DNA from 3 places in the Caulobacter sp. FG121 genome. Region 3 is predicted to be linked to each of the others. Evidence: predicted binding sites of a transcription regulator. Region 3 holds the regulator's gene; each other region holds the start of a gene.
The links. The regulator LexA, encoded in region 3, represses DNA repair genes until DNA is damaged. The targets are predictions, from matches to a motif close to ATGTTCNCNANNTGTTCT.
Positions count from the first base shown of each region.

Region 1: a site for LexA is predicted at 3,336-3,353, ahead of ssb (single-stranded DNA-binding protein). Genes of this name have one in related genera too.
Region 2: a site for LexA is predicted at 8,206-8,223, ahead of recA (recombinase RecA). Genes of this name have one in related genera too.

Region 1 is NZ_JBMDKR010000003.1:149,686-159,611, reverse strand. Features, by position in the region: gene ACODSL_RS09585 (hypothetical protein) at 1-2,149, shown strand, start outside; gene ACODSL_RS09580 (hypothetical protein) at 2,211-2,879, shown strand; gene ACODSL_RS09575 (hypothetical protein) at 2,895-3,278, shown strand; gene ssb (single-stranded DNA-binding protein) at 3,444-3,923, shown strand; gene ACODSL_RS09565 (DMT family transporter) at 4,061-4,984, shown strand; gene ACODSL_RS09560 (superoxide dismutase family protein) at 5,003-5,521, opposite strand; gene gyrA (DNA gyrase subunit A) at 5,679-8,459, shown strand; gene coaD (pantetheine-phosphate adenylyltransferase) at 8,478-8,972, shown strand; gene ACODSL_RS09545 (peptidylprolyl isomerase) at 9,137-9,926, shown strand, end outside.
Region 2 is NZ_JBMDKR010000003.1:357,061-366,986, reverse strand. Features, by position in the region: gene flhB (flagellar biosynthesis protein FlhB) at 1-287, shown strand, start outside; gene cckA (cell cycle histidine kinase CckA) at 333-2,438, shown strand; gene ACODSL_RS10705 (DUF885 domain-containing protein) at 2,552-4,399, shown strand; gene ACODSL_RS10700 (site-2 protease family protein) at 4,443-5,186, opposite strand; gene ACODSL_RS10695 (phosphatidylinositol-specific phospholipase C1-like protein) at 5,251-6,348, shown strand; gene ACODSL_RS10690 (EAL domain-containing protein) at 6,345-7,973, opposite strand; gene recA (recombinase RecA) at 8,295-9,362, shown strand; gene alaS (alanine--tRNA ligase) at 9,774-9,926, shown strand, end outside.
Region 3 is NZ_JBMDKR010000004.1:1,115-11,040, forward strand. Features, by position in the region: gene ACODSL_RS11510 (ComEC/Rec2 family competence protein) at 1-1,597, shown strand, start outside; gene ACODSL_RS11515 (DUF1993 family protein) at 1,594-2,103, opposite strand; gene lexA (transcriptional repressor LexA) at 2,320-3,018, opposite strand; gene ACODSL_RS11525 (hypothetical protein) at 3,200-3,451, shown strand; gene trpC (indole-3-glycerol phosphate synthase TrpC) at 3,455-4,249, opposite strand; gene trpD (anthranilate phosphoribosyltransferase) at 4,246-5,256, opposite strand; gene ACODSL_RS11540 (anthranilate synthase component II) at 5,260-5,850, opposite strand; gene ACODSL_RS11545 (GIY-YIG nuclease family protein) at 6,085-6,384, shown strand; gene ACODSL_RS11550 (hypothetical protein) at 6,586-6,825, shown strand; gene ACODSL_RS11555 (TonB family protein) at 6,848-7,270, opposite strand; gene trpE (anthranilate synthase component I) at 7,317-8,852, opposite strand; gene ACODSL_RS11565 (peptidylprolyl isomerase) at 8,849-9,926, opposite strand, start outside.

The DNA.
Region 1 (9,926 bases), on a different contig from region 3:
AACCACCGTGACCCTGCCGGCCGTGGCGGACAACTTCGCCTTCAAGATAACCGGCGATTCCACGGAGCAGACGACATTTTCGGCCGCGACGACCAAGCCCTCGGTCTACGTCACGACCTACGCCGGCAATCCGGATCCCGACAAGAACGTCAAGACCGACGACGGCAAGTTCGAGACGACCCTGGTCAAGCTGGACGGATCCGCGGTCGGCGCCGAGGGCGCGCGCATTTCGTCCAAGGGCCTGGAAGGCACGATCAAGACGGTGCGCGGCTCCAAGGTCGGCGCCGATGGCTCGCTGTATGTCCTGGCTGACGTCAACACGTCCGTCGACGGCCAGACCGTCAAGGGGGAGAGCGATGTCGCCCTGCTCAAATATGACAGCACCGGCCAGCTGATGTTCGCCCGCACTCTGGGTGCGGCGAGCAACGCCCAGGGTCTGGCCATGACGGTCGCCGACGACGGTCGTGTTGCGATCGCCGGCAAGGTCGTCGGGGAGCTGTCGGGCGCCACGGAGGGGCCGATCAACTCGGGAGATGGCACAGGCCTGACCGACAGCTTCGTCACGGTTTACGACGCCAAGGGCGACGAATCCTGGACGGCGCGGAGGGGCGCGCTGAAAGATGACGAGGCCACGGCCGTGGCGTTCGGGGAGGGCGGTCTGGTCTATGTCGCCGGTCGCACCAAGTCGACACTGCCCGGCGGTGGCGTGAACCAGGGCGACTGGGACGGCTACCTGACGGCCTTCGCGGCGGACGCCAAGGGCTCGCCGAAGGCCCTCTTCACAACCCAGTTCGGGACGGCCGGCGCCGATACCGTCAGCGGCATGGTCGTGGATGGCTCCAAGGTCACCCTGGCGGGTGTCGAAAGCGGCCGCGGCGTACTTCGCAGCTTCGACGTCACACCGACGGTCACGACCACGGAAAAGGTCGTCGCCAACGGCGTCACCACCATCAACGTCACCAACACGACCAACGGGTCCTCGACCACCACCAGCAATGTCTACGGGGCGCCCGACGGGTCCAATACCGCCTCCACGACAACGACCGTTCATACCTCCGCCGCCAGTTTCGCGACGGGCTCCACGCGGGACCTTGGGGACCTGCAAGGCGGGCAGATCGCCGGAATCTCGCTCGAGGGCGGTGATCTCTGGGTGGCCGGTACGACCCGCAACGCGGCCCTGTCGGTGGCAGGAACCGCCAACGCCTACAACGCCGGCATGGACGCCTTCGCGGCCCGCCTCTCGACCGACCTGTCCAGCGCGGCTGGCGACCGGCTGACCTATTTCGGCGGCACGACCGACGATACGGTGACGGCCATGACGGTCTCCGACGGCAAGGTCTGGATCGCCGGCCTTGCCGCTGCGGACCAGCCGGGCGCGACCGCCATTTCGACCAAGGACGGCTACATCGCCCAGCTGGACCTCGTCACGGGAACGGCCTCCGCCCAGCGTGTCACCGGCAAGGACGGCTATGCCGCGGCCACCTCGATCGCGGTCGACGCAACGGGCGCGAGCGCCCTGGACAAGCTGGGGCTGCCCAAGGGGACGCTTCTCTACGCCGACTCCGCGAAGGTCGCGGCCGCGACATCCGCCCGCCCGGGGGACAGCTTCCAGATCCGCACCGCCGAGGGCGGCCGGCTGGCCACGGTGACCCTGGAGGCCGGCGACACGCTCGACACTCTGGCGATCAAGGTCAAGCGCGCTGCCGGTTCCAAGGCCAAGGTGGAGGTCGTCAGCGATGGTGACTTCCGCAGACTCAAGATCACCCCCGCGACCAAGAATTCGACCGTCGAGGTCCTTCCCGGCAAGGGCGACTCTGATTTCCTGGCGTCGCTAGGCCTGACGCCGGGTGTGATCCGCAACACAATCGTCGGCGCCGACGGCAAGAGCGCCTCGGCCGACGGCGGTGGGCCGGTGTTCGGCCTCGGCCTGCCGGCGGAGCTTGATGTGAGCAGCGAGACGGCGGTCAAGAACACCCTGGCGGTGCTTTCGAAGTCGCTGAGCAAGGTTCGTGACGCCTACCGCCAGCTCGAAGCCGCGGCCAAGCCGCAGCCGGTGACGCCGAAGGGCCAGAGCGGCGCCGTCCCGGCCTATCTTACCAGCCAGATCTCGAACTATCAGGCCGCTCTTGATCGCCTGGGCGGCGGTTGATCCCCCGCGATCGTTCACGCGGACTTGAAAGCGACACGGCCGCAAGATAGCGATTGCAGTCATGGAATTTCTCAAGGACCGCCGGATCGTCCTGGCCATTGGAGGCGCTGTCGCGCTGCTCCTCGGCATCCTGATCGCGGCGACGATCATGCGTGGCGACAAGGGCCCGACCAAGCCGCCGCCCGCCGCGACAGGCGGTCTGGTCGTCGAGACCGGCCGTGACGATGACACCAGGCTCGACCCGACCCGGCCGATCCGCTGTTTCGTCAGCGGGGTTTTCGCCGGTGAACTGACACTGACCGAATGCGCCAAGCGGAACGGCGTCGCCACTGACGCGCTCGATGTCGGGGTCGACGAGACGGGGGCCCTGGCGGCGGCCAACCAGGCGGGGACGGTTCTCGCGCCGCTTCCGCCGGTTCAGGCCACCCCACAGCCGCCAACAGCGACGGCTCCGACGTCCAGCCCGACCGCGCCGACGCAGGTGTCCGGGGAGACCTGCTGGCGCTACGCGGGCGGCGGCTGGTCAAAGGTTGGCGACATGGACCTCAACAGCTGCGTCCAGACCCTCTACGCGGGCCAGTGCGAACAGCGGGGCGGGGCATCCTACGGGCGCTGGGGCGATCAGACCGTGCGACTGGTGCGCGACAAGGTCGAGATTTCCTCGGACAACCGCCGCTTCCACACCCTGGTCGAACAGGGTCCCAACTGCTCCATCCCGCCGGTCGGCTAGGCAAGGACCATCGCAATGCTCAAGCATGCCGCGCTTCTGACGCTCGCCGCCGCCGCCGTCATTCTCGGCGCCTGCGAGGCGGAGCTTGAAGCCCCTCTCGACAAGGGCGTCTGTTACGCGGTCGGGACCGGCCCGGACGGCAAGATCAAGTTCAACGTGGTGGCGCGCAATCAGCCCAACATCGAGAACTGCGCCGCTCAACTCGAGGGCATGCGCCTGCGCTTCCTGCGCATGGGCGGTCAGACCCGTGAAATTTCCGGGGCTTACCAGGGCAGCTTCATCTTCCTGCGTCGGGACGGAATCTATCGCGCCCAGCACTGGGAAGGAAACCAGTACCTGATGCTGGTTCGCAGCGGCGATGGCCGGCTGGTCATTCCCGGCGCGGTCCAGCGCCAGTAGCGCCTTCCGACCCTGACTCCTCACCCGAAGAATGCTGTGCATAAGCCCTTGCGCGGGAGAACAAAGTGTGAACTCATGGGTTTTATAAATGGTTAACGCTCGCTAGTCTGGGCGTCAGATTCCGGCGCGACAGGGTCGCCGGGCGTGAGAAAACGGAGCAATTCCATGGCGGGCAGCGTCAACAAGGTCATTCTCGTCGGCAATCTGGGCAAAGACCCGGAAATCCGCACGCTCAACTCTGGCGACCGGGTCGCCAATCTCAGCATCGCGACGTCCGAGTCGTGGCGCGACCGCGCCAGCGGCGAGAAGAAGGAGCGCACCGAGTGGCACCGCGTGGTCATTTTCAACGACAACCTGGTGAAGGTGGCCGAGCAGTACCTCAAGAAGGGCTCGACGGTTTACATCGAGGGCGCGCTGCAGACGCGCAAATGGTCGGACCAGCAGGGTGTCGAGAAATACTCCACCGAAGTCGTGCTGCAGAAGTTCCGCGGCGAGCTGACGATGCTCGGTGGTCGCGGCGACGGCGGCGGCGCGATGCGTGACGAGGGCGGCGATTTCGGCGGCTACTCCGGCGGTGACCGGGCCCAGCCGAGCGGTCCGAAGGAAAGCTTCAGCGCCGACCTGGACGACGAAATTCCGTTCTAGGCGCTATCTCCCGTCCGCTCGCCTCCCTCCTGCGCGGCGAGCGGATTCCTGCCTGGCGGACGGGCTTCAACGGCCAACGCAACCACAGTCCGTAACGCCTTTTGACTGACGTCGGGGTTCCATTGCGTCTGCCCGCCATGCGAGGAGGAGGCGTGGCTTCCTCGTCCGACAGATCTCCTTTCGCGCCCGCCGAATGGGCCGCCATCGCGGCGATCATCGTCGTCTGGGGCGTCAACAACGCTGCGGCCAAGGTCGCGACGGGCGTGCTGCCGCCGTTCTTTGTCGGCGGGGTGAGGTTCGCCCTCGCGCTCGTGGTGCTGATTCCATTCCTGCGGCCGCCGTTCCCGCCCTGGCGCCAGATCCTGCCGATCCTGCTGCTGCTCGGGCCGCTCCACTTCGGCCTGATCTACTTCGGCTTCTCGATCGTGAAGAACCTCAGTCCGCTGGTGGTCTCGCTGCAGCTGTGGATCCCGATGACGGCTTTCTTCGCCTGGCGGGTGCTGGGAGAGACGATGTCGCGCCCTGCGCTGGCGGGCATGGCGGTGGCCTTTGTCGGCGTGGCCTGGATGAGCCTCGATCCGCACGCCGCCGCCGACCTTCCCGGCATCCTGATCGGCGTTGTGGCCAGCGCCATGTGGGCGCTGGGCACCGTGTGGGTCCGGCGGACGCCGGGCGTGGGTCCACTGAAGATGCAGGCTTTGACATCAGCGGTCGGCGCACCGGTGTTGCTGGCGGCGTCCTTCCTGTTCGAGCCACATGTGCTGGAGCGCGCCGCGGGGGCCAGTTGGCAGATCTGGGCCCTGGTGGCCTGGGCGGCCCTGGCGTCGACGGTCGGCGCGTCAGCCCTGTTGTTCTGGCTGGTTCAGCGTCGTGAACCCGGGCGGGTCACGCCCTGGTTCCTGCTGACGCCGTTGCTGTCCTGCGGCATCGGAATCGGTCTGATGGGCGATACACTCACGCCTCAGCTGATGCTCGGCGGCGCGGCGACCCTGGTCGGCGTCGCGCTCGTCGCGCTGTCCGAACGCAGGGCTGCGGCCAGGGCGGTTGCGACGGCTCCCTGATCCGGCCCGACGGTCCTCTCAGGGCCCCTTGATGACGGCGCAGGCCACCCGGGCGCCGGCGCCGCCGATCGGCTGACTGGTGTGATCGTCAGGGGCGGCGTGGATCACCAGCGCCGAGCCGTCGGCATCGAGAAGCGGCGCCCGGTCGGCGACAGACAGGGACACCGACGGGGTGAAGATCTCCGCGATGGCCGTGCCATCAGCCGCCGCATAGAGGTTCGGCAGGTCGCCGGTCTCGTTGGCCGCCGGATTCAGCAGGCCATGCGCCACGGGCATGTCGTGGTGCATGTGACCCCCGGCCGACTTGAAGTCGGCGCTCGAGCAATCAGCCTTTTCGTGGAAATGCAGGCCGTGCCAGCCCGGCGTCAGGCCTTTGGCCTCGACCCGGACGATCAGCCCGCGGGGGGCTTCGGTAAGGGTGGCGCTGCCCATGTCCTGTCCGGCGGGGCCTTTCAACGGCACGGTGACCGGCGCGGGACCGGCGAGGGCGGGGAAGGCGATCGCAGCGATGGCGAAGGGAAGGATCAGACGACGCATCGACAAGCTCCTGGCAGGACCTGAAAATCCCGGCAAATCGTCGGAATTGACGCTCCAGAGGCCTGAAAAAGCCGTCCGAAAGATGGCGCCCGACGCCCCTGAATGTTAACGAGGGACAGGACGCTTCCTGTCCGATTCTGACAGCAAAATCCCGCACTTGACCGACGACACCCTTACCCCTCCGGAAGACGCCCGGCGCGGGGCCGTGAGCCCCATCGCCATCGAGGATGAGCTGAAGCGCAGCTACCTCGACTACGCCATGAGCGTCATCGTCAGCCGCGCCCTTCCGGACGTCCGCGACGGCCTCAAACCCGTGCATCGCCGCATCCTGTTCGCGATGAACGAGAACGGGTTCAATTCCACGGCGGCCTACCGCAAGTCGGCCCGCACCGTCGGCGACGTGATCGGTAAGTATCACCCGCACGGCGACGTGGCCGTCTACATGGCCCTGGTGCGGATGGCGCAGCCGTTCTCGATGGGGCTGATGCTCATCGACGGGCAGGGCAACTTCGGCTCGGTCGACGGCGATATGCCGGCCGCCATGCGTTACACCGAATCCCGCCTGACCAAGGCGGCCGAGGCGTTGCTGGCTGACATCGACAAGGACACGGTCGACTATCAGGAGAACTACGACGGCACCGAAAGCGAGCCGAAGGTTCTCCCCGCCCGCATTCCCAACCTGCTGGTCAACGGCGCCGGCGGCATCGCCGTCGGCATGGCGACCAACATCCCGCCCCACAACCTCGGCGAAGTCGTCGACGCCTGTCTGGCGCTGGTGGACAATCCCGACATCGGGATGGACGAGCTGCTCGACATCGTGCCGGGCCCGGACTTCCCCACGGGCGGCGAGCTGATCGGCCGCAGCGGCGCACGCCAGGCCCTCATGACCGGCCGCGGCTCGGTGGTCATCCGTGGCGTCGCCACCGTCGAGGAACTGCGCAAGGACCGTGAAGGCATCGTCATCACGGCGATCCCCTTCCAGGTCAACAAGGCCAGCCTTGTCGAGCACATCGCCGATCTGGTGCGCGACAAGAAGCTCGAAGGCATCAGCGACATCCGCGACGAGAGCGACCGCAACGGCATGCGTGTCGTCGTCGAGCTCAAGCGTGACGCCCAGGGCGAGGTGATCCTCAACCAGCTTTACCGGTTCACCGCGCTGCAAAGCAGCTTCAGCTACAACATGCTGGCGCTGAACCACGGCCGGCCGGAGCAGATGGGCCTGCAGGCCATGCTCCAGGCCTTCATCGACTTCCGCGAGGAAGTGGTCGTCCGCCGCACGCGGTTCGAACTCGGCAAGGCCCGCGACCGGGGCCATGTGCTGGTCGGTCTCGCCATCGCTGTCGCCAACATCGACGAGTTCATCCGCATCATCCGCAGCTCCGTTGACCCCGCCGAGGCGCGCGAGCGCCTGTGCGGTCGGGACTGGCCGACCACCGATATGATGCCCCTGATCGAACTGATCGCCGATCCCCGCACGGTGATCACCGGCGGCGATCAGGTTCGTCTGTCGGACGAGCAGGCCCGCGCCATCCTCGGCCTGACCCTCAGCCGCCTGACCGGTCTCGGCCGCGACGAAATCCTGAGCGAGGCCACGACCCTGGCCGGCTCAATCGCCGAACTACTCGAGCTGTTGTCGGACCGCGCCAACATCATGGCCGTGGTCCGCGCGGAGCTGGTCGAGGTCCGGTCGAAATTCGCCGAGCCGCGCCGCACCGTCTTCGGCGAGGGCGGCGCGGACATGGACGACGAGGACCTGATCCCGCGCGAGGACATGGTCATCACCGTCACGCACGGCGGCTATGTGAAGCGCACGGCGCTCTCGACCTACCGCAGCCAGCGCCATGGCGGCAAAGGCCGGTCCGGCATGTCGACCAAGGACGAGGATGCCGTCACCCGTGTCTTCTCCGCTTCGACCCACGCACCGGTGCTGTTTTTCAGTTCGGGCGGCAAGGTCTACAAACTGAAGGTCTGGCGCCTGCCGCTCGGCACGCCGACCTCGCGCGGCAAGGCGTTCGTCAACCTGCTGCCGATCGAGCAGGGCGAAAGCATCACCTCGATCCTGCCGTTGCCCGAGGACGAGGCCCAGTGGGACCGGCTGGACGTGATGTTCGCCACCCGGTCGGGCAATGTGCGCCGCAACCGGCTCAGCGACTTCGTGCAGATCAACCGCAACGGCAAGATCGCCATGAAGCTGGACGAGGGCGACAGCATCGTCGGCGTCGGCCTCTGCAACGCCGAAAACGACATTCTGCTGACCACGGCGCTCGGACGCGCCATCCGCTTCCAGGCGAACGAGGTGCGGGTCTTCGCCGGCCGCGATTCCACGGGCGTGCGCGGCATTCGCCTGCAGGAGGGCGACGAAGTCCTGTCGATGGCCATCCTCGGCGGCGTGGCGGCGACGCCTGCCGAGCGGACCGCCTATCTGAAATACGAGCGCGCCCGTTTGCGCGCCCAGTCCGACGACGATGCGGACGACTCTGCCGCCGTCGTCGAGGATGACGATGACGCCGACGGCGAGGCCGATCTGAGCCCCGAGCGCATCATCGAACTCGGTGCGGCGGAGGAATATATCCTCACGCTTTCGTCCGAAGGCATCGGCAAACGCACCAGCGCCTATGATTTCCGGCGCACCGGACGGGGTGGTCAGGGCCTGCTGGCCCAGGACCTTACCCGCAAGGGCGGCCGCCTCGTCGCCAGTTTCCCTGTGGAGCAGGCTGACGAAATCTTGTTGGTGACGGACGCGGGCCAGTTGATACGGTGCCCCGTTGCGAATATCCGCATCGCGGCGCGCAACACCCAGGGCGTGATCGTCTTCCGCACGGCGGAGAACGAGCATGTCGTGAGTGTCGAGCGTCTCGAAGCCACGGGTGGCGACGAACCGGGCGAGGACGCAGACGGCGTGACGGACGACGGGGGCGACCAACCCTCCGCGGACTAGCGTCGCAAAGGGGGACGGGTGGCGAGAGTCGGGCTGTATCCGGGCACGTTTGATCCGATGACCAACGGTCATCTGGACATCATCGGCCGGGCCGTGAAGCTGGTGGACAAGCTGGTCATCGGTGTCGCGATCAATGAAGGCAAGGGGCCGATGTTCTCGCTCGATGAGCGGTGCGCCATCGTCCGGGACGAGACGGCCCACCTTCAACGGGTCGCCGAGATCGAGGTCATTCCCTTCAAGGGGCTGCTGATGCACTTCGCCCGTGAGGTCGAGGCCGGCATCATCGTTCGCGGCCTGCGGGCCGTGGCCGACTTCGAATACGAATTCCAGATGACCGCCATGAACCAGCAGCTCGACCGCGAGATCGAGACGGTGTTCCTGATGGCCGACCCGCGCCACCAGGCCGTGGCGTCTCGCCTGGTGAAGGAGATCGCCATCCTCGGCGGCGACATCACCAAGTTCGTCACGCCGGGCGTGGCGACGCGTCTGCTGGAAAAGGTCGGGCGGGCGTAGGCGGATTGAGGGGTCCGAGACGGGCCTTCGGATCTGCTCACGATCACGGAATTTGCCCGTCTTCCTGAGCAGCGCGAAGCGCGTGTGGAAGGACGCAGGACTTGTCGCTGATGCCGTCGCGGGCTACCCGGGCTGACGGGGCTATCCGAGAGAGTGCACAACACATGAAATCCGCGCCGATCGCGCTCGCCGCCCTGCTGTTTTCCGTCGCGCCGGCCGCGATGGCAGCCTCGCCGCCAAAGGCGCCGCCGGCGCTGCAGTATCCGGCGACGGACTGGCGTACCCCCGACCCGGACAACATCCTCATCATCGACACCAACAGGGGGCGGGTCATCGCGGAACTGGCGCCCTGGGCGGCGCCGGCCAGCGTCGCGCAGGTCAAGACGCTCGTCCGTCAGGGCTTTTATGACGGACTGACCTTCTTTCGCGTCATCGACGACTTTATGGCCCAGACGGGCGATCCCCGGAACGAAGGCACGGGTGGGTCTGAGCTGCCCAACCTGAGGGACGAGTTCCAGTTTCGCCACGGCCGGGACCTGCCGTTCGCCTCGCTGGGCCGCATCGCGCCGGACAACAAGATCCCGTTCCTGACCGAGGCGGGTTTCATCGACGGGTTCGCGATCCGCGGAACGCCGCAGATGCAGATGATGGCGTCGGCGGACGGCAAGGTGTCCGGCTGGCCGCTGTTCTGCGCCGGGGTTCTCGGCATGGCCCGCGCCAATTCGCCCGACACGGCGAACAGCCAGTTCTACATGATGCGGCAGACCTACCCGTTGCTGGACGCCAACTACACAGCCTTCGGGCGCGTGCTCGGCGGTCTGGACGTGGTCCGGGCGATCAAGACGGGCGAACCGGTCCCATCGCCGCAGGACAGCATGCTGAAGGTGCGAATTCTGGCCGACCTTCCGGCGGCGGAACGACCGTCAGTGCAGGTGCTCAACACCAACAGCCCGT
Region 2 (9,926 bases), on a different contig from region 3:
ACTACGCGGTGGCGTTGCGCTACGAGCAGGGCGTGACCCCGGCGCCGGAGTGCGTGGCCAAGGGCATGGACGAGCTGGCCCTGCGCATCCGCGCCGTCGCCGAGGAACATGGCGTGCCCGTGATCGAGGACGCGCCGCTGGCTCGTACGCTCTATGCGGCCGTCGAGGTCGACGAGCAGATTCCCGAAGCCCACTTCGAGGCCGTGGCCAAGGTCATCGGCTTCATCATGGGCGCCGGCCAGCGCCGGCAGGCCAAAAACGCCGGGCCACGCGCCCGGGCGCTTTAGCGAGTAAGCTTTATGAGTGATTCGACCGCCACTCCGGCTGGACTGATGGCAGAACCTGCGCCGACCAAGCTGCGCGAACGGCATTTCGACCCGCTGGCTGTCGCCGCGGGCGGCTTCTTCCTGCTCGCCGTCGGCTTCGCCGCCGTGCCTGTCCTGTCGAAGGCCAGCTCCGAAGCAATGGCCAGCGGCCTGCTGCTCGCCGGCCTCGCCGGGGTCGCGGTTCTGGGCCTGCTGGCCTTCCGCAGCAACAATCGTCCGATCATCATCGAGGACGAGGGCGCCGAGACCTTCATCGAGGCCCTGGGCGAGGCCGCGGCGGTCGCCGGCCCGGACGGCAGACTGCATGCGGCCAACGCGCCATGGCGCGCGGCTCTCGGCGCGCTCAAGCGTCTGCCCCGCAACGGCCACGCGGCGCCGGGTCTGTTCGCGGCGCTGGCCAGAGCCCGCAAGGGCGAGATCGCCCGCGCTTCCGTCAAGGTCGGTCGCGACGAGTGGCCGGTGTCAGTGGCTCCACTGGGCGCCGGTCGGTTCCTGCTTCGCCTGGATGCCTCCAGCGCCGACACCCTGCGCCTGACGGCCGAGGGACCAGCTTTGCCCGCGGTGGCGACGGCGCCCGCGGTGGTGACGCCGTCGGGCCCCGCGCGGCTTGACGCCCTTGCTGCCGCCTCGCCGTTCGGGGCGGCGATGCTCGACGGCGCCGAGGTCTTCGGCGCGGTCATCGTCGAGGCCAACCCGGCCCTGACCGCCATGACCGGCGGCAAGGCAGCCTCCGGCATGGCCTTCGGCGACCTGATCGACCCCGCCTCCCGCATCGACGCGGGCTTCGGCGCCGGCGAGGGCCGCGCCGGTCCGATCGAAGTGCGCCTGGCGCATGACCCGTCGCAGATCTCGCACCTGTACCTGGCCCGCACGGACGGACGACTGGTCGCCTATCTGGTCGACGTCACCGAGCAGAAGCAGATCGAGCTGCAGCTGGCCCAGAGCATGAAGATGCAGGCCATCGGCCAGATGGCCGCCGGCATCGCCCACGACTTCAACAATCTGCTGACGGCCATCCAGCTCCGGCTCGACGAGTTGCTCGAGCGCCATTCGCTGGGTGATCCAAGCTACGAGGGCCTGACCTCGATCAAGGGCGCCTCGGCGCGCGCCGCCGATCTGGTGCGCAAGCTGAAGACCTATTCCCGCCAGGAAACGGTCCAGCGTGAGGTGCTCGATCTCGGCGAAATGATCAGCGACTTCGAGGTGCTGCTGCGCCGGCTGCTGCGCGAGAACGTCAAGCTCGACACAGAGTACGGCCGCGACCTGCCGCTGGTGAAGGCCGACAAGGGCCAGCTCGAAATCGCGGTGATGAACCTGACCCTCAACGCCCAGGATGCGCTGATCAGCGCCAAGGGCGGCGGTCGGGTCTGGCTGAAGACCGCCAAGGTCACCTACGCCGAGGCCGCCGCGCTCGGCTACGGCGGCCCGCCGATGGGCGAGATGGCCATGATCGAGGTGGCCGATGACGGCCCGGGCATCCCGGAAGCCGTGATCGGCAAGATCTTCGACCCGTTCTTCACCACCAAGGCGGTGGGCGAGGGCACAGGTCTGGGCCTGGCCCAGGTGTTCGGCATCGTCAAACAGTCGGACGGCTGGATCGAGGTGCTGTCGCCGCCGGGGCAGGGCGCCACCTTCCGCATCTTCCTGCCGGTGCACGTGCCCAGCGCCACCGCGCCGCGCCCGATCACGGTCCCGGTCGCCACCATGGCCCGTCCCCGCGCGGCCCGCGACCTGTCCGGCAACGGCCGCATCCTGTTCGTCGAGGACGAGGAAGCCGTGCGCGGCATCGCCGCCACCCTGCTGCGCAAGCGGGGCTACGAGGTGCTGGAAGCCGCCGACGGCGAACAGGCCCTGACCCTGGCCGAGGAAAACGCCGGCGAGATCGACCTGCTGATCAGCGACGTGATGATGCCCGGCATGGACGGCCCGACCCTGCTCAAGAAGGCCCGCATCCACCTGGGCGATGCGCCGGTGATGTTCATCAGCGGCTACGCCGAAGCGGAGTTCTCCGACCTGCTCGAAGGCGAGACGGGCGTGACCTTCCTGCCCAAGCCGCTGGACATCAAGACCCTCGCCGAGCGGGTCAAGCAGCAGCTGCGCCCGGCGGCCTGACCCCGTCGGTTCAGCCCGTCCGCATTACGTCGAATTAACGCCGTCCGCGTTGCCGTAACGGCGCCATAGGCCTACCCCTCTGCGCAGATCATCAGCGCCTGGGAGGCCGCTCCGTGCAAAATCGTCGTCATTTCCTGTTCTCCGCCGCGGCCGCCACCGCCGTCGCCGCTTCGGTCTCGCCCGGGGGCGCCTTCGCGGCGATCGCCGCCTCGCCGGGCAGCGATCCAGCGACGGTGGCGAAGGCGACGGCCATCTATGACGCGCTTGTCGCCCGTCAGCTCCGCCGCTCGCCGGAAAGCGCCACGGGCCTTGGCCTCGACACGGGCGACATGGCCTGGACCAAGTCGCTGCTGTCAGACTTCTCCCTCGCCGCCCAGAAGGAGAACGCTCAGTACAACGCCGAGGAACTGGCGGCGCTGCGTACGGTCGACCGCAGCAAGCTCGCCGGTATGGACGCCGCAAGCTACGACACGGTCGAGTTCGTTCTGGCCAACAGCGACGAGTTCGCCACGAAGTTCGACTACAACGGCGCCTATGGCGGCGCGCCCTATGTCATCTCGCAGCTGACGGGCGCCTATCAGTCGCTGCCCGACTTCCTCGACAGCCAGCACACGATCGAGACGAAGGCCGACGCTGACGCCTACCTGTCGCGCGTCGAGGAATTCGGTCGCCTTCTCGACCAGGAAGTCGAGGCCGCGCAGCACGACGCCGCCCTCGGCGTCATTCCCGCCGACTTCACCCTCGACAAGGCCCTGATCCAGTTCAAGTCGATGCTCGGTGTCGCGCCGAACGCCTCGCCGCTGGTCCAGTCGGTGGCTCGCCGCACGAAGGAAAAGGGCATCGCCGGCGACTACGCGGGTCAGGCCGAGCGGCTCTACGCCGAAAAGGTCCGTCCGGCCCTGGCGCGCCAGGCGGCGCTGCTGGAAAGCTGGCGTCCCAAGGCCTCGCATGACGCCGGCGTGTGGCGTCTGCCGAAGGGCGAGGAGTACTACCTGACCTCGCTGGAGAACTACACGACGTCCAGGATCACCCCGGACGAGGTGCACCAGACCGGTCTCGATATGGTCGCTTCGCTCAGCGCCCAGGCTGACAAGCTGATGCGCAAGGTCGGCTACACCAGCGGCACCGTCGGCGAGCGCTTCCGCCAGATGTACGAGGACCCCAAGCAGCAGTACGCCAACACCGACGAGGCCAAGGTCCAACTGATCGCCGACCTGAACGCCAAGGTGAAGACCATCACGCCGCTGCTGCCGAAATACTTCGGCCAGCTGCCCAAGGCGCCGCTGGAAATCCGCCGGGTGCCCAAGGCGATCGAGGCCGGCGCGCCGGGCGGCTACTACAATTCACCGAGCCTGGATGGCTCGCGTCCGGGCATCTACTGGATCAATCTGCGCGACAGCGCCGAGCAGCCGAAGTTCACGCTCTCGACCCTGACCTACCACGAGGCGATTCCGGGCCACCACCTGCAGCTGTCGCTCAGTAACGAGGCCGGCGACCTGCCGCTGATCCGCAAGATGATCGGCTTCTCGGGCTACAGCGAGGGCTGGGCGCTCTATGCCGAGCAGCTGGCCGTCGAGATGGGCATGTATGAACACGACACGCTCGGCCAGATCGGCATGCTGCACGACGCCATCTTCCGCGGCGTCCGTCTGGTCGTCGACAGCGGCATGCACCACAAGCGCTGGAGCCGTGAGAAGGCGCTGAAATACTACATCGACAACATCGGCGATCCGGAGGCCGCGGCGATCACCGAGATCGAACGCTATGTCGTCTGGCCGGGCCAGGCCTGCAGCTACATGGTCGGCAAGATCGAGTTCCTGCGTCTGCGCGACAAGGCCCGGAAGGCGCTGGGCCGCAAGTTCGATATCCGCAAGTTCCACGACGCCTGCCTGCTGTCCGGCGGCGTGCCCCTGACGGTGCTGGAACGGGTCGTCGACGGTTACATCGCCGGCGCGAAATAGACCGGGTCAGCGCGCTCCGGCCCATGAGGCCGGGGCGCGTGGCCTACAGCTGCTTCCAGAAGTGGAAGGCGATGTAGCCATCGCGCACCTTGCCCATGTCGATGCCGAGTATGTCGGTGATCGACAGTGCGCTGGCCCACAGCACGTCCGACACGCCGGGAATGAAGAACACCGCGGCGATCAGCAGCAGGATGGCGAACCGTTCGACCGGCGCCAGCCGGGCCTGCAGGCCCGCCGGCAGGAAGGGGCGGACAACGCCGTAACCGTCCAGCCCGGGGACCGGCAGCAGGTTGAACACCAGCGCCATGGCCTGGAACAGCGCCAGCAATGCGATAGCCGGCAGGACTGGCCCCGCCAGCCCCAGACTGTCCGCCGCCACGAGGGCTCCGCCAAGCGCCATGAGCACCAGAAAGGTGCCGCCGGGCCCCGCCAGCGATGAGGCCGCCCGCCACAGCGGGCTGCGCATCAGGTCCGGCCGCAGATAGACCGCGCCGCCGGGCAGGGCGATGCCGCCGATCACCAGCACGATGACCGGGAAGACCAGGCTGGTCGACAGGTCGGCATAGCGCAGCGGGTCGAACGTCAGATAGCCGCGCGCCTCGACCGTATGATCGCCGGCCTTCCAGGCGACGAAGGCATGGCCGAACTCGTGCACCGCCAGGGCCACGACCCAACCGATCATCACGAACAGAAAGGTCAGCACGCCGGACAGCATCGGCGGCGCGACCGCCAGCGCCAGCCCGCTGAGCAACCAGCCGAGGATCAGCACCACACCGTTCCGACTCATGAACCACTCCAACCCCGGCGGGGGCACTATGCGCGAACCCGTCTAACGGGTGTAGCCTGCCGTCATGCTGATCCCGATCCTCGCCGCCGCCGCGCTCGCCATCGCTCCCGACTGCGATCTGGAACGCCCGTCCGGCGCGCCCGACTGTTCCCGCGAGGCGGTCGACGCCCTGTCGATGAGCCGGATGCAGGCGATCGGCACCCATAACAGCTACAAGCAGCCGATCTCGCCACCCGAGATGGCCCGCCTGACGCTGGCGGCGAAGGCGGTCGCACGCACCCTCGACTATGGCCACCCCCCGCTCGACGCCCAGCTGAACGCCGGCGCCCGCCAACTGGAACTGGACCTGCTGTCTGACCCCGAAGGCGGCCGCTACGCCGACCCGCTCGGTCGCCGCATGGCCCGGCTGACAGGCGCCAGTCTGCCTGACTGGGATCCGGAACCGATGAAGCGGTCGGGGCTCAAGGTGCTGCATGTACAGGACATCGACTACCGGTCCTCCTGCGCCCTGTTCACCGACTGCCTGAACACCATCGCGGCCTGGTCTGCGGCCCATCCGGATCACCTGCCCATCCTGATCCTCATCAACCTCAAGGAGGACGCGCTCTCGATCCCCGGCTCGGTCAAACCGCTGCTGTTCGACGCGGCGGCGATGGACGGCATGGACGCCGAGGTCCGCTCGGTGTTCACGAAGGACCAGCTGATCACCCCCGACCAGGTCCAGGCCGGCTATCGGACCCTGCGCGAGGCGGTGAAGGCGGGCGCCTGGCCGACGCTTGGGGCGGCGCGCGGCAAGGTGCTGTTCGCGCTCGACGCCCCGCCCGATCAGGTGGCGCGCTATCGCGCCGACCGCGCCGTGCTCGAGGGACGGGTGATGTTCGTCAACATCGACGAGGCCTCGCCGGCCGCCGGCTACATCACGCTCAATGATCCGGTCGGGGAGGGCGCGCGCATCCGCGCCGACGTCGCCGCCGGGCTGATCGTGCGCACCCGCGCCGACGCCGACACCGAGCAGGCGCGGACCGGCGACACCGCGCCTCGTGACGCGGCCCTGGCGTCGGGCGCCCAGTATGTCTCAACCGACTACATGACGCCGGATGCGCGCTGGACGGCGTATCGCGTTGGGCTGCCGGGCGGGATGACGGGAAGGGTCGGGCCCTAGCCCCACTGCTCCTTCATCCCGCTTCTCCGCGCCGCCACCGGCGAAGAGGTCTCCCGCACGATGGCAGGCTCGGGCCGGTCGGCCGGTCGGCCGTAAAGCCAGCCCTGGGCGAAGTCGACGCCGGCCAGGCGCACGGCGTCCTCGATTTCCGGCGTCTCGACCATCTCCGCGACGGTCTGCACCTTGAGCTCCTTGCACAGCTGCACGAGGTGCCGCACCAGCGCGCCGTCCCGGCCATCGCTCGCCAGCTCGCGCACATAGCGGCCATCGATCTTCACGATGTCGACCTTCAGCCGCTGCAGATAGGCGAACGAGGCCGCGCCGGCGCCGAAGTCGTCGAGGCAGACCTTGCAGCCCAGGCCGCGCAGGCTCTGGATATGCCGGTTGGCGACGTCGAGGTCGTCGATCGCGGCGCTTTCGGTGATCTCGAAGATCAGCCGGTTCTTGAGCCGGGCGTCGGCCTTGATCATCCGCTCCAGTCCGCCGACGAACATCTCGCTGCCGATCGACCGGCCGGAGATGTTGGCGGCCAGGGTGAGCTTGCCCGTGCGGTCCCCCTTGAGCTGGCGAACCACCTGTTCGACCACGGCCTGGTCGAGTTCGCCGATCAGGTCGAACTCCTCGGCCATGCGAACCATGCTGAAAGGACTGCCGCCGTCCTCGAAGCGGACCAGCGCCTCGTGGTGATGGGCCATGCCGGTCTGGATGTTGACCACCGGCTGATAGGCGAGGGTGAAGCGGCGCTGGCTGACGGCCGCGCCCAGCTCCCCGGCGCGCGTCAGGGTGCGACGGACCGAGCGGTCCATCGCCTGGCTGAGGGACACCGGCGGAACGTCCTTCAGCCCCTCGGCGATGAAGTCATCCAGCGCATAGCGCAGCGCGCGGGCCAGCCGGGCCGGCGACCCTGACTCGAGCGGTACGGCGTGGGCGGCCACGTCCAGGCCAGCGCCCCCGACGCTGCTGGTCATCAGGCGGCTGAGCCGTTTGATCAGGGTGGCGGGGTTCTCGCCCTGCTCGCGCAGGATGGCGAAGCGATCGTCGCCCAGCTTGGCGGCGGCCGAACCCTGGTGCGACTCGGCCCGCAGCGCGCCGGCGACCTGGCGCTCCAGCGCCGCCGCCGCTTCCGGGTCCAGCCCGTCACGCGCGTCGGTCAGGCCCGCCATTTCGATCATGGCCAGTTCCAGCTGCTGACCGGTGACCTTGGCCGCGTCCATCAGCGATTTGGTCATTGCCTCGAACCCGTCGCGGCCGAGCATGCCGTCCGTCGCGCCGGCGGCCTGCGGCGGCGGCGCCGACAGGATGGCGCAGGAAATCCGGCCCTCGTTCTCGGGCAGGCGGCGAGCGGTGAAGGACACCGCGCGTCCCGGCTGGCCCGCGACCCGCACGACCAGCGGCGGACGACGCGCGCCGTCTTCCAGGCCGCCGAACAGGGCCTCGAGCATCGGCCGGTCCGCCTCGACCACGAGATCGCGCCAGGATCGGCCGACCAGGGTCTTTTCGTCGGCGCCGAGCGTCGCCTGGGCCGCGCCCAGCGCCAGCAGGATCACCCCGCCGGACTCGATCTCGAGCAGCATGTCGGCGTTGGCGAAGGCGAGGCCGAGCAGGCGGCGGGCGGCGATGGTCAAGACAGACTCTCCGAGAGGATCGAAGCGATCCTGCCCTGAACGCCCTTAAGCCCCGGTTTCCGCTCCCGGCGCCTCGCCGGAAAAACCCGACCCAAAACGGGGTAACTCTGACCGAACGGACCGGACTCCTTCCGGTAGGCGGTCGCCGCGGTTCCGCCCGTCTCCGATCAGCCAGCGCGTCCCGCGACAGGCGTCTGCGGAGATCCAATTACAATTTTAACGCGTGACAATGAGAACATATTGCCAACAAGAACAAAGCATGATCATAGTTCGTCCGTGGGCCACGCGGCCCGACAGAATCGTGGAATAAGGACGGCTCCCATGAACCAGGCGGCTTTGAGACTCGTGACACGCGACGAAGGTGACAAGCAGCGCGCGCTCGAAGCGGCGCTGGCGCAGATCGACCGGGCTTTCGGCAAGGGCTCGGTGATGAAGCTCGGCTCCAAGAGCAAGATCGAGGTCGAGGCGGTTTCGACCGGCTCGCTGGGCCTCGACATCGCGCTCGGCATCGGCGGCCTGCCCAAGGGGCGGGTGGTCGAGATCTACGGCCCGGAAAGCTCGGGCAAGACCACCCTGGCCCTGCACGTCGTGGCCGAGGTCCAGAAGAACGGCGGCACGGCGGCCTTCGTCGACGCCGAACATGCGCTGGATCCGGCCTATGCCCGCAAGCTCGGCGTCAATCTGGATGATCTGCTGGTCTCCCAGCCGGACACCGGCGAACAGGCTCTGGAAATCACCGACACCTTGGTGCGGTCCAACGCCGTCGACGTGATCGTCATCGACTCGGTCGCGGCCCTGACGCCGCGCGCCGAAATCGAAGGCGAGATGGGCGACAGCCTGCCGGGCCTTCAGGCCCGACTGATGAGCCAGGCGCTGCGCAAGCTGACCGCCTCGATCTCCAAGGCCGGCACCCTGGTCATCTTCATCAACCAGATCCGCATGAAGATCGGCGTGATGTACGGCAGCCCGGAAACGACGACGGGCGGTAATGCGCTGAAGTTCTACGCCTCGGTCCGCCTCGACATCCGCCGCACCGGCTCGGTCAAGATCCGCGACGAGATCGTCGGCAACAATGTCCGGGTCAAGGTGGTCAAGAACAAGGTCGCCCCGCCGTTCCGCGAGGTCGAGTTCGACATCATGTACGGCGAAGGCATTTCGAAGCTGGGCGAGATCATCGACCTGGGCGTCAAGGCCGGGGTGATCGACAAGTCGGGCTCCTGGTTCTCGTTCGGCGACCAGCGCATCGGCCAGGGTCGCGACAATGTCCGCGAGTTCCTCAAGAAGAACGCCGACATCGCCGGCCAGATCGAGGCGGCCGTGCGCGGCAAGTCCGAGATAATCGAGGAAGAACTGCTGGTGGGTCCCAGCGAGGACGCCGACGAGGACTAGGTCCCGGCAAAGGCTTTCACGGCGCCTCTCCGCGCCGGGCGTTTGCCCACCCGCCGCCCGCGTGGCCCCGCGGGGCTCACCGTGAATGAGGGACGTCCGGCGCCACCGCCGGGCGTCCTTTTTCGCGTCGGCGGCTTCCGCATCCCTGAGGACGACGGCCCGTGCAACGCTGACGAATGAGAGTGTGCGTGGCGTTCGTGGCGCGTCGTGGCTCACAGTGAGCGGCTGCGCTGCGGCGGCGCCCTCCTGCACACGCCACAAGAGGCCGCCTGGGCCCCAGGCAGGCGCTCCCAATTCCCGTCCCGCGCGTGCTTTTCCTTTGTGACCCGCCCGCCCCTTGGTTAAGGAGCCGGTTCCATTCCATTTCCGGCGAGGGGCGTCGCCCCGGACCGACAGCGACCCGGCCGTACGATGAAGAGCCTCAACGACATTCGCAGCAGCTTCCTCGACTATTTCGGGAGCAATGGTCATGCCGTGACCCCGTCCGCGCCGCTGGTGCCGCAGAACGACCCGACCCTGCTGTTCGTCAACGCCGGCATGGTGCCGTTCAAGAACGTCTTCACC
Region 3 (9,926 bases):
GATGCTCGGCCCTCCGCCCGCGCCCGCCAGTCCGGGGGCCTACGACTTTGCCAGGGACGCCTGGTTCGACCGGGTCGGCGGTGTGGGATTCAGCCTGGGCGCGCCGGCGGAAACCAGGTTGCCGAAGCCGCCCATCAGGTTGCGCCTGACGATGGCGGTGAACGCCGCACGCTGGAGACTGGCGCAGCGTATCGTGGCCCGGATGGGTCCCACGAGCGGCGGCCTCGGCGCAGCCATGGTCACCGGCCACGAGGCCTGGGTCCCGGCCCAACAGACCGCGGACATGCGGGCCTCCGGCCTGGCGCACATCATCTCGATCTCCGGACTGCACATGGCCATCGTCGGCGGCTTCGTGTTCGCCGCCGCGCGGCTCGCAATAGCGCTCATCCCCTGGCTGGCGTTGCGGGTTCCGGGCAAGAAGGTCGCCGCCGGCGCCGGCCTGATCGCGGTTACGACCTATCTGGTGATGTCCGGCGCGCCGCCTCCGGCGGAACGGGCCGCGATCACCGCCGGCGTGGCCTTCGCCGCCATGCTCGTGGACAGGCAGGCGGTCAGTCTGCGCACCCTTGCCGTGTCGGCCCTGATCATCCTCGCCCTCCAGCCGGAAGCCGCCGCTGGGCCGGGTTTCCAGATGTCGTTTGCCGCGACCACCGCGCTCGTCGCGCTGGCGGAGGCCTGGCCGCGCACCGTTCGCGAGATTTCAGCTCCCTGGTGGATCCGGGCGCCTCAGGGGATGGTGCTGTGGCTGACGGCGGCGATCGCGGCCAGCTTTGTCGCCGGCCTGGCCACGGGCCCGTTCGCCATGCACCACTTCAATCGCATGGCCAGCTACGGCCTGATTTCCAATCTGATCGTCTCGCCGCTGTCGAGCTTCGTCATCATGCCCTTTCTGGCGCTCGGGGCGGCGCTGGAGCCGCTGGGGCTCGGCGGGCCGTTCCTGTGGGTCGCGGGGCAAGGCATCGACGGCATGATCTACGTTGCACACCAGACAGCCGTGCAACCCGGAGCCCAGGTCACGATCGCCAGCGGGCCGGCCGCCGCCCTGCCGATCGCCTTTCTCGGCATCATGCTGCTGTGCCTGTGGAAGGGCCGTCTGCGCTGGCTGGGCGCGCCTATGGCGATGGCCGTGCTGGTCTGGCCGCGCGCGACCCCGCCTGACGTCTGGATCGCCTCCGACGGCGCGGCGATGGCCGTGCGGGTCGAGCGACAGGCCATTCTGCTGCGCCCCGATGCCCGCCGGTTCGCAGCCGACCTGTGGACCCGTCGCCGTGGACTGGCCATCAGCGAAGACCCGGAAGCCGCGAGAGACGCCCTGTTCGCCTGCGACCGCTTCGCCTGCCTGCCGGGCAGGGGCCCTGACGTCGCTCTCTGGGCGGGGAAGAAGCCCCCGAAACCAGCGGAATTCGACGAGCTTTGTGCGCCGGGCCGACTCGTCGTTATGCGCTCGCCGGCGCCCTGGCGGGGCTGTGAGGGCGCGATCCTGCTGTCGGCGGAGGATTTCGCAGTCGGCGGGGCGGCGGAGCTGTGGCGAACGCACGACGGCTGGCAGGTGCGATGGGCGAACGACCTGCGTGGGCGGCGGCCCTGGACCGGCTAGAGCCCCGCGGCGAACAGGTCGATCTTGCCCAGCGGGACGCCCCTGGCCCGAAGAATCCCGTAGGCGGTCGACAGGTGGAACATCAGGTTGGTGTTGGCGAACACCGTGATCCATCGCCCAGCCGGCAAGGTCGGCTCCATCCCGGGGCCGATGGCGAAGGTCACGGGTGCGTCGTCACGCCCCTCGAACTGAGCCGGCGTCAGCCCGGCCAGATAGGTCCGCCCCTCGCCGATGGCGGCCTTCAGGCCGGCGACGTCGAGATCGTCCGGCAGGGATTCTGGCACGGGCAGACCCGCCGCGCGGGCCGGCCACTGCCGGGCGAAGTTGCAGACCACGGTGATCTGGAAGCGGAAGGTGGCCATATCGTCGATCAGCCGCCAGCCGAGCAGGTTGTCTTCGCCACCGCCCTGCGCCTCGGCGAAGGTCAGGCCTCGATCGATCAGGTGATCGGCCGCCGCCAGCGCGCGGTCAAAGATGTCGACGAAACTGAACAGGCTGACGGTCATGACGGTGCTCCCGATTGTTTGGGCGAGCCTGCCGCGTGGTGGTGGAAAGCGAAAGGGGGTCGTAGGGGAGGGGTTCGTCTTCACAAAAATCCTCCCCAGCGGAGCTGGGGAGGGGGACCGCTCGAAGAGCGGTGGAGGGGAGTCCGTGCACCGACTCCCCTCAGTCACGCTTCGCGCGACAGCTCCCCACGCCGTGGGGAGCATAGATCATGAAACTCAGTGATACTTGCGGATCAGCCCGACCAGCTTGCCCTGGACCTCGACCTGATCGGGGCCATAGACCCGTGTCTGGTATTTTGGGTTGGCCGCTTCCAGCGCGATGGAGGCGCCCTTGCGGCGCAGGCGCTTGAGCGTGGCTTCCTCGCCCTGGACCAGGGCCACGACGATCTCGCCGCTGTGCGCGGTGTCGGTCTTGCGGATCAGCACGAAGTCGCCGTCGAGGATACCGGCGTCGATCATCGAGTCGCCCTGCACCTCGAGCACATAGTGCTCGCCGGCCCCCAGCATGCTTTCGGACACCAGCATCTTGTCGCGTTCGACCTGCAGCGCCTCGATCGGCGAACCGGCTGCGATCCGGCCAAGCAGCGGAATTTCACGCACATCATTGGCGATTGAAGCCGGGGACGGGGCCAGTTTGTCGCCTGCCACGACCTGGGGCTTGAACGACTGCCGGCCGCCGGCGGGAGCGGAGGTTGTCGCCTGCTGCGGCAGCTTGGTCACTTCCAGCGCCCGGGCCCGGTGCGGCAGGCGGCGCAGGAATCCGCGCTCCTCCAGCGCCGTGATCAGTCGGTGAATGCCCGACTTGGAGGCCAGATCGAGCGCCTCCTTCATCTCGTCGAAGGAGGGAGAGACACCGGTCTCCTTGATCCGCTCGTGGATGAACATGAGCAGTTCGTGCTGCTTGCGGGTGAGCATCTGCCGGGCCTCGCCACCGAATCTGTCGCGGAACAAACCGCTAACAACTGTCGATGTTCTCTAGGCGTTCTTGGTTTCTGTCAAGTTAACGGGGTTCGAGGCGCCGAAAGCTCACGAAAAAGCGAGGGAACACGGGCGGTTGCCGGTCGTTTCGACGGAGCAGCCAGCCCCGCGAGAGACCATGTCGTTCACCGAACTGCAGACCCCGATTCCCATGACCGTCGAGGGCAAGGGCTCCGGTCAGGCCATCGCCGTCATCGACTACGGCCCCGAGCATCACCTGATCTGGGTGGTGGCGCTGGATGACAGCGGCGAGATCTGGAGCGCGCCGAATCCCAAGGTGCGGATGCAGTCCAACTGGACCATGGGACGGAAGGTGCGGCCCCCTGGCGACGTCGAATCGTTGCGGCCGGCGGCGGTCAGGGCGGGGTAGCGACTACGCCGCTGCCAGCAGCGACCGCGTCGCTGCTTCCACATCGGCCTGACGCATCAGGCTTTCGCCCACCAGCATGGCCTTCGCGCCCGAGCCTTCCAGCCGGGCCGCGTCGGCGGCGGTGAAGATGCCGCTCTCCGTCACCAGCAAGGCCCCGGCCGGTGCGCGGGCGGCGAGTCGCTCGGTGATCGCCAGATCGACGGTGAATGTCCGCAGGTCGCGGTTGTTCACGCCAACGAGCGTCGCACCCAGGGCGCAGGCGCGGTCCATCTCGGCCTCGTCATGCACCTCGACCAGGGCGTCCATGCCGAAGCGGGCGGCCTGCGCCATCAGGTCGGCGGCCAGGGCGTCGTCGATCATCGCCAGGATGACCAGAATTGCGTCGGCGCCCAGCGCGCGGCTCTCGGCCACCTGCCAGGGATCGACGAGGAAGTCCTTGCGGATGCAGGGCAGGGCGGTCGCCGCCCGGGCCGCCACCAGATAGCTGTCCGCGCCCTGAAAGCTCGGGCCGTCGGTCAGCACGGACAGGCAGGCCGCGCCGCCGGCCTCGTAGGCCTTTGCCAGCGCCGGCGGGTCAAAGTCTGCCCGGATCAGGCCCTTGGACGGGGAGGCCTTCTTGATCTCGGCGATAAGCGAAAGCCGGCCGGGACCATGGTGGCATTCCAGCGAGGCCTTGAAGCCGCGCGGCGCGCTGGCGGCCTGGGCGGCGGCTTCGACCTCGGCCAACGGCCGGGCCGGCTTGCGCTGCGCCACCTCGTCCCGCTTGTAGGCGGCGATCCTGGCGAGGATGTCGGTCATGCGGTCACCGCGACCAGGGTCTCGAGCGCCTTCAGGGCTCGGCCGTCGTCGATGACCTGGCCGGCCAGTTCGACGCCTTCGCGCAACGTCTCGACCTTGTCCGCCACGAGGAACGCGGCGGCGGCGTTCAACAGCACGATGTCGCGATACGCGTCGGCCTTGCCGTTCAACAGGTCCCGCAGGGCGGCGGCGTTGTACCCGGGATCTCCACCCGTAAGATCAGCGAGTGAACCGCGAGGCAATCCAACGGCTTCCGGCGTAATCTGAAAGCGGCGCACGCCGCCGTCGCGCCATTCGGCGACCTCGGTCTCGCCGGTGGTGGCCAGTTCGTCCATGCCCTGGCCGTGGACGGACCAGGCGCGGACCGCGCCCAGCGCGCCCAGCGCCTGGGCAATCGGCTCGACGAAACGCGGGGCCGAGACACCGACCACCTGCCGCCGTGCGCCTGCAGGATTAGTCAATGGGCCTAACAGATTGAAAATCGTGCGGAAACCCAGTTGCTGGCGGATCGGCGAGACATGCTTCATCGCCCCGTGGTGAGCCTGGGCAAACAGGAAGCAGATGCCGGCCTGGTCCAGCGCCGCGCGCTGCTTGTCGAGGCCGGGATCGATGTTGACGCCCAGCGCGGCCAGCACATCTGCGGTGCCGGACTTGCTGGTGATGGCCCGGTTGCCGTGCTTGGCCACCTTCAGCCCGCCACCCGCCGCGACGAAGCCGACGGCGGTCGAAATGTTCAGGGTGTGCAGGCCGTCGCCGCCGGTGCCGCAGACATCGACCGTCTCGTAGGGCAGATCGAGATTGACCGCCGCCCGCCGCATCGCGCGGGCGCAGGCGACGATCTCGCCGACCGTCTCGCCGCGCAGGCGGATCGCGGTGACCGCCGCGGCCACCTGGGCCGGGGTCGGCTCGCCGCGCAGGCAGGCGCTGAAGAAGGCCTCCGCGTCCTCCTCGGACAGGGTCGCGCCGTCGGCCAGACGGTTCAGCAGAGGCTTGAAGGCATCCGACACGGCCTAGACGGTCTCGCCGCGCTTGACGCCGGCCAGATCGAGGAAATTAGCCAGCAGATGGTGGCCGCCCTCTGTGGCGATGGATTCGGGATGGAACTGAACGCCGAAGACCGGCCGGGTCCTGTGCTGGAATCCCATGATCTCGCCGTCCTCGGTCCGGGCGGTGACCTCCAGAACGTCCGGCAGGCTTTCCTTCGGCACGGACAGGCTGTGGTAACGCGCCGCCGTGAACGGGTTGGGCATGCCCCTGAACATGCCCTTGCCCTCGTGATGGATCGGGCTGGTCTTGCCGTGCATGATCGCCTTGGCCCGCACGACTTCGCCGCCATAGGCCTGGCCGATCGCCTGGTGGCCGAGGCAGACCCCGAGGATCGGCAGGTCTTCCGGCGCGCCGCGCAGCAGCGGCAGGCAGATCCCGGCCTGGTCCGGCGCGCAGGGGCCCGGCGACAGCAGCACCGCCTCGGGCTTCATCCCCAGCGCTTCCTGCACCGTCAGCGCGTCGTTGCGCCAGACAGCCGTCTCCGCCCCCAGTTCGTTCAGGTAGTGAACGAGGTTGTAGGTAAAGCTGTCGTAGTTATCGATGACGAGGATCATGGTGCGTTTATTCTAGAGCCATTCCCCCTTTTCGTCATCGCCCCAATCCCCGCCAGTTTCCGATTATCCCGTCATCGTCGGACGTGTTCCGACGACCCATGCGCACCGTGCGAATGGTCCCTGGCGCGGCGCCCTCCGCGTGCTCCCGTCGAACAGTCAGGCCTTGGGTCGTCGGAACAAGTCCGACGATGACGGGGATGGAATGCGCGCAAAGATAGTAGTATGGCTTGATGTATGGTTTCGCGCGACGGGATCATCGCGGTCTACATCATGGCCAGCGGCCGGCACGGCACGCTCTACATCGGCGTCACCGGCAACCTGTCCCGCAGGGTCTGGGAGCATCGCGAAGGCCTGATCCCGGGGTTTACGCGCGATCACGGCTGCAAGCGGCTGGTCTGGTACCGTTCGTTCGAGCTGATGACCAACGCGATCCGCACCGAGAAGACCATGAAGCGCTGGATCCGCGACTGGAAGATCAACCTGATCGAGCGTGAGAACCCGCACTGGGATGATCTGTACGGGGTGTGGCTGTAAGGGGCCGCTATCGCCTTACTTGCCGACGCACCCCAAACTTCCGTCATCGTCGGACTTGTTCCGACGACCCATGCGCACGGTGCGAATGGTCCCTGGCGCGGCGCCCTCCGCGTGCTCCCGTCGAACAGCCAGGCCTTGGGTCGTCGGAACAAGTCCGACGATGACGTTGTGTGGGATGGCGGCGCGCTTCATCTTCCGCCCATGCCGCACGCTGATTCCGTTCTCGACCATGAGGCTCTGGCCTACGCCAAGGCGCTGCTCAAGCCGCCGCTGGAGCGGGAGAACCTGGTCGGCGCCCTGGCGGCGGCGCTGTTCGCGGCGGTCTCGGCCCTGGGGTTCGCCGTGGCGATGGTCATGGCTCCGCCCGTGAGCGAAAGCCGGCTGGCGCTGGAGCCTGCGCCGGCCACGACTGAGGTCGTGTCGCCCAGCGAGAACAACTAAGTCCGAATTATACAGCCTTCGCCTAGCGAGGCGCCCGGAACACCATCGGAATCATCACTACAGCGCCTGTGACCGGCACCCCGTCGCTGGTGATTTTGTCCATCACGAACAGCCGTCCGAGTTTGACCGCCGCTTCGCCGAAGCCGTAGCCGATCGGACTTTCGGAGAGGGCTTCACATTGTTCGAGCCGCCCGTCAGCCTTGACCAGACACCGGATTGTGGCGCGGCCATCGACATCTTCCCGTGAGGCCCGAAGCGGGTAGACCCGGGCGATGTCATCTGCTGTCGGCTTCCGACGCCAATCTGGTCGGGTGATTAGCGACGTTTCCGTGGCGGGGGCCGGTGTGGCGCTCGATGGCGGCAGCGACTGTCCATGCGCAGCGGAAAGGGGCATAGCGACGCACAAGACGGCAGCCAGCAGAGCTGACCGAGTTGACTGATGCATCACAACTTCCCGCAGCACGTTAGTCCACGCGCGAACTTAACCTATACTACCCGAACCGCCAGGCCTCGGCCGCCGCGCGCCGCAGGGCGTTCGACTTGTGCAGGGTCTCGTCGTACTCGGCGTCCGGGTCGCTGTCGGCGACAACGCCGCCGCCGGCCTGGACGTACATCGTCCCGTCCTTGAGCAGCGCGGTGCGTAGTACGATGCAGGTGTCGACCGAGCCATCTGCGCCGAAATAGCCGACCGCGCCGGCATAGCCGAGGCCGCGCTTCTCGGTCTCCAGCTCGTCGATGATCTCCATCGCCCGCACCTTCGGCGCGCCGGACAGGGTGCCGGCGGGCAGGGCGGCCATCAGCACGTCGACGGGATCCAGGCCGTCGGGCGCATCGCCCTCGACGTTGGAGACGATGTGCATCACGTGGCTGTAGCGCTCGATGATGAAGCTCTCGGTGACCCGCACGGCAGGCCCACGCTGTGCCTTTGCCGGTTCGTTGCGACCGGGCTCGCGCAGCCGGGCGACGCGGCCCACGTCGTTGCGGCCGAGGTCGAGCAGCATCAGGTGTTCGGAGCGTTCCTTGGGATCGGCGAGCAGCTCCTGTTCCAGCGCCAGATCCTGCTCGGGCGTGGCGCCGCGCGGGCGGGTGCCGGCGATCGGCCGGATGGTCACCTTGCCGTCGCGCAACCGCACGAGAATCTCGGGGCTCGAGCCGACCAGCTGGAACGGTCCGAAGTTCAGGTAGAACAGGAACGGCGAGGGGTTGGTTCGCCGCAGCGACCGGTACAGGGCGAACGGCGCACGGGTGAACGGCGCGCGGAACCGGTGGCTGGGCACGACCTGGAAGATGTCGCCGGCGCGGATGTAGGCCTTGGCCTTCTCGATGATGTCCGCATAGGCCGTGCGGCTGACCTTCGTCTCGAAGACGTCGGGGCCCGGCGTGCCGTCAGTGGCCGGCGCGGGCAGGGGTCGCCGCAGGTCGGCCATCACGGCGTCTAGACGGGTGTTGGCCTCGGCCCAGGCCGCGTCGGCGCTGACGCCGTTCATCGGCCGCGCGGGCGTGACCAGCACGATCTCCTGGGCGATGGCGTCGAACACCGCCACGATCGCCGGACGGATCATCACCGCGTCGGGCAGGCCCAGTTCGTCGGTGTTGATGTCCGGCAGCTTCTCGACAAGCCGGACCATGTCGTAGCCGATCGCGCCGTAGATGCCGGCGGCAGGGGGCGGCAGACCCGCCGGCAACTCGATGCGCGAGCGGGCGACCAGGTCGCGCAGACTGTCCAGCGCCCCGCCGGCCTGCGGCGTGAAGCGATCCGCGGCGATGGCCTCGCCCTCGGCCACTTCTGCGGCGTCGCCGCGACAGCGCCAGACGAGGTCCGGCTTCATCGCGACGATGGAATACCGGCCGCGCCAGGCGCCGCCCTCGACCGACTCGAAGAGGAAGGCGTAGGGCCGTTCCCGGGCGATCTTCAGATAGGCCGAGACCGGCGTCTCGAGATCATCGATCAGCCGGCGCCAGACGACCTGGGGCCGTCCCGCTTCCCACGCCGCCCTGAAGCTGTCGAAGGACGGCTCTGTCGTCACTGGCCCTTGCCTGCCGGAGCAGCGGCGCCCTGGGCCGCGTCGGCCGGGTCGATGCCGATGGCAATCCGGGCGCGGGTCAGGTCGGTCTTGGTCTTCAGCTTCTTGCGGGCGTAGCCGCGGGCGGCCTCGCCGACGTCGCTGAACATCTCCTGGGTGAACTGCTGACGCCCCTGCTCCGTGGCCTGGGCCACCTGCTGCGGATCGCCCGTGCGGATGGCGGTGACCACCGCGACCGCGACGCTGAAGTTCGGGGCGCTGGCCGTGAAGGGCTCGCCCTTCTTCGATCCCAGCGCGCCGCCGACCAGTTCACGGCCGAGCGCCTGGTGCGCCTGCAGCGTGGTGCGGCTGATCGCGTTGACGCGGACCACCGGGGCGCCGGCCGAGGCCGCCACGGCCTCGATCGACTCGCCCTTGCGGATCCGGGCGGCCAGCGTCTCGGCCCGCGCCTTCATGGCGTCCGCCTGGCGCTTCAGCATGATCGTCTTGATCAGTTGCGGCCGGATGACCGCCATCGGCGGCATGGCCGGCGGCACGACGCGGTCGAGGCGCACGGCGAAGTACTGGCCTTCGCCGGCGTCCTGGATGTCGCTTTCGCCGCCCTGGGTCAGGTCGTAGGCGGCCTTCAGGATCGCAGGGGGAATGCCCGGGACGGGCCTGCCGTCCTGGCCACGGCCATCGGCGGTGACGGGGGCGTAGGTTGTCGTCGGGACGCCGGCCTTGGCGGCAGCTTCCGGCAGGGTGGCGCCGGCTTCGTGGGCGTCTTCGTAGACCTTCGACACATCGGACAGCTTCGCGCCGGCGAGGTCGCCGCGGATCTTCTTTTCAATTTCGGCGCGGTGTTCGGCCAGGGTGGCGACGTTGCCGGCCGCGACCTTGCTGACCTTGACGACAGCCAGACCGAACTGGCCCTTCACTGGCGCGCTGACGCCGCCTTCGGGCAGGCTGAACGCCGCGGCCGCGACGGCCGGATCGAAGAAGGCGGACCGGGGCTTGTCGACGTAGGTTACCGCGGTGACGCCGATCGAGGCGGCCACGGCCTTGGGATCTTCGCCCTTGTTCAGGCGCTCGATGATC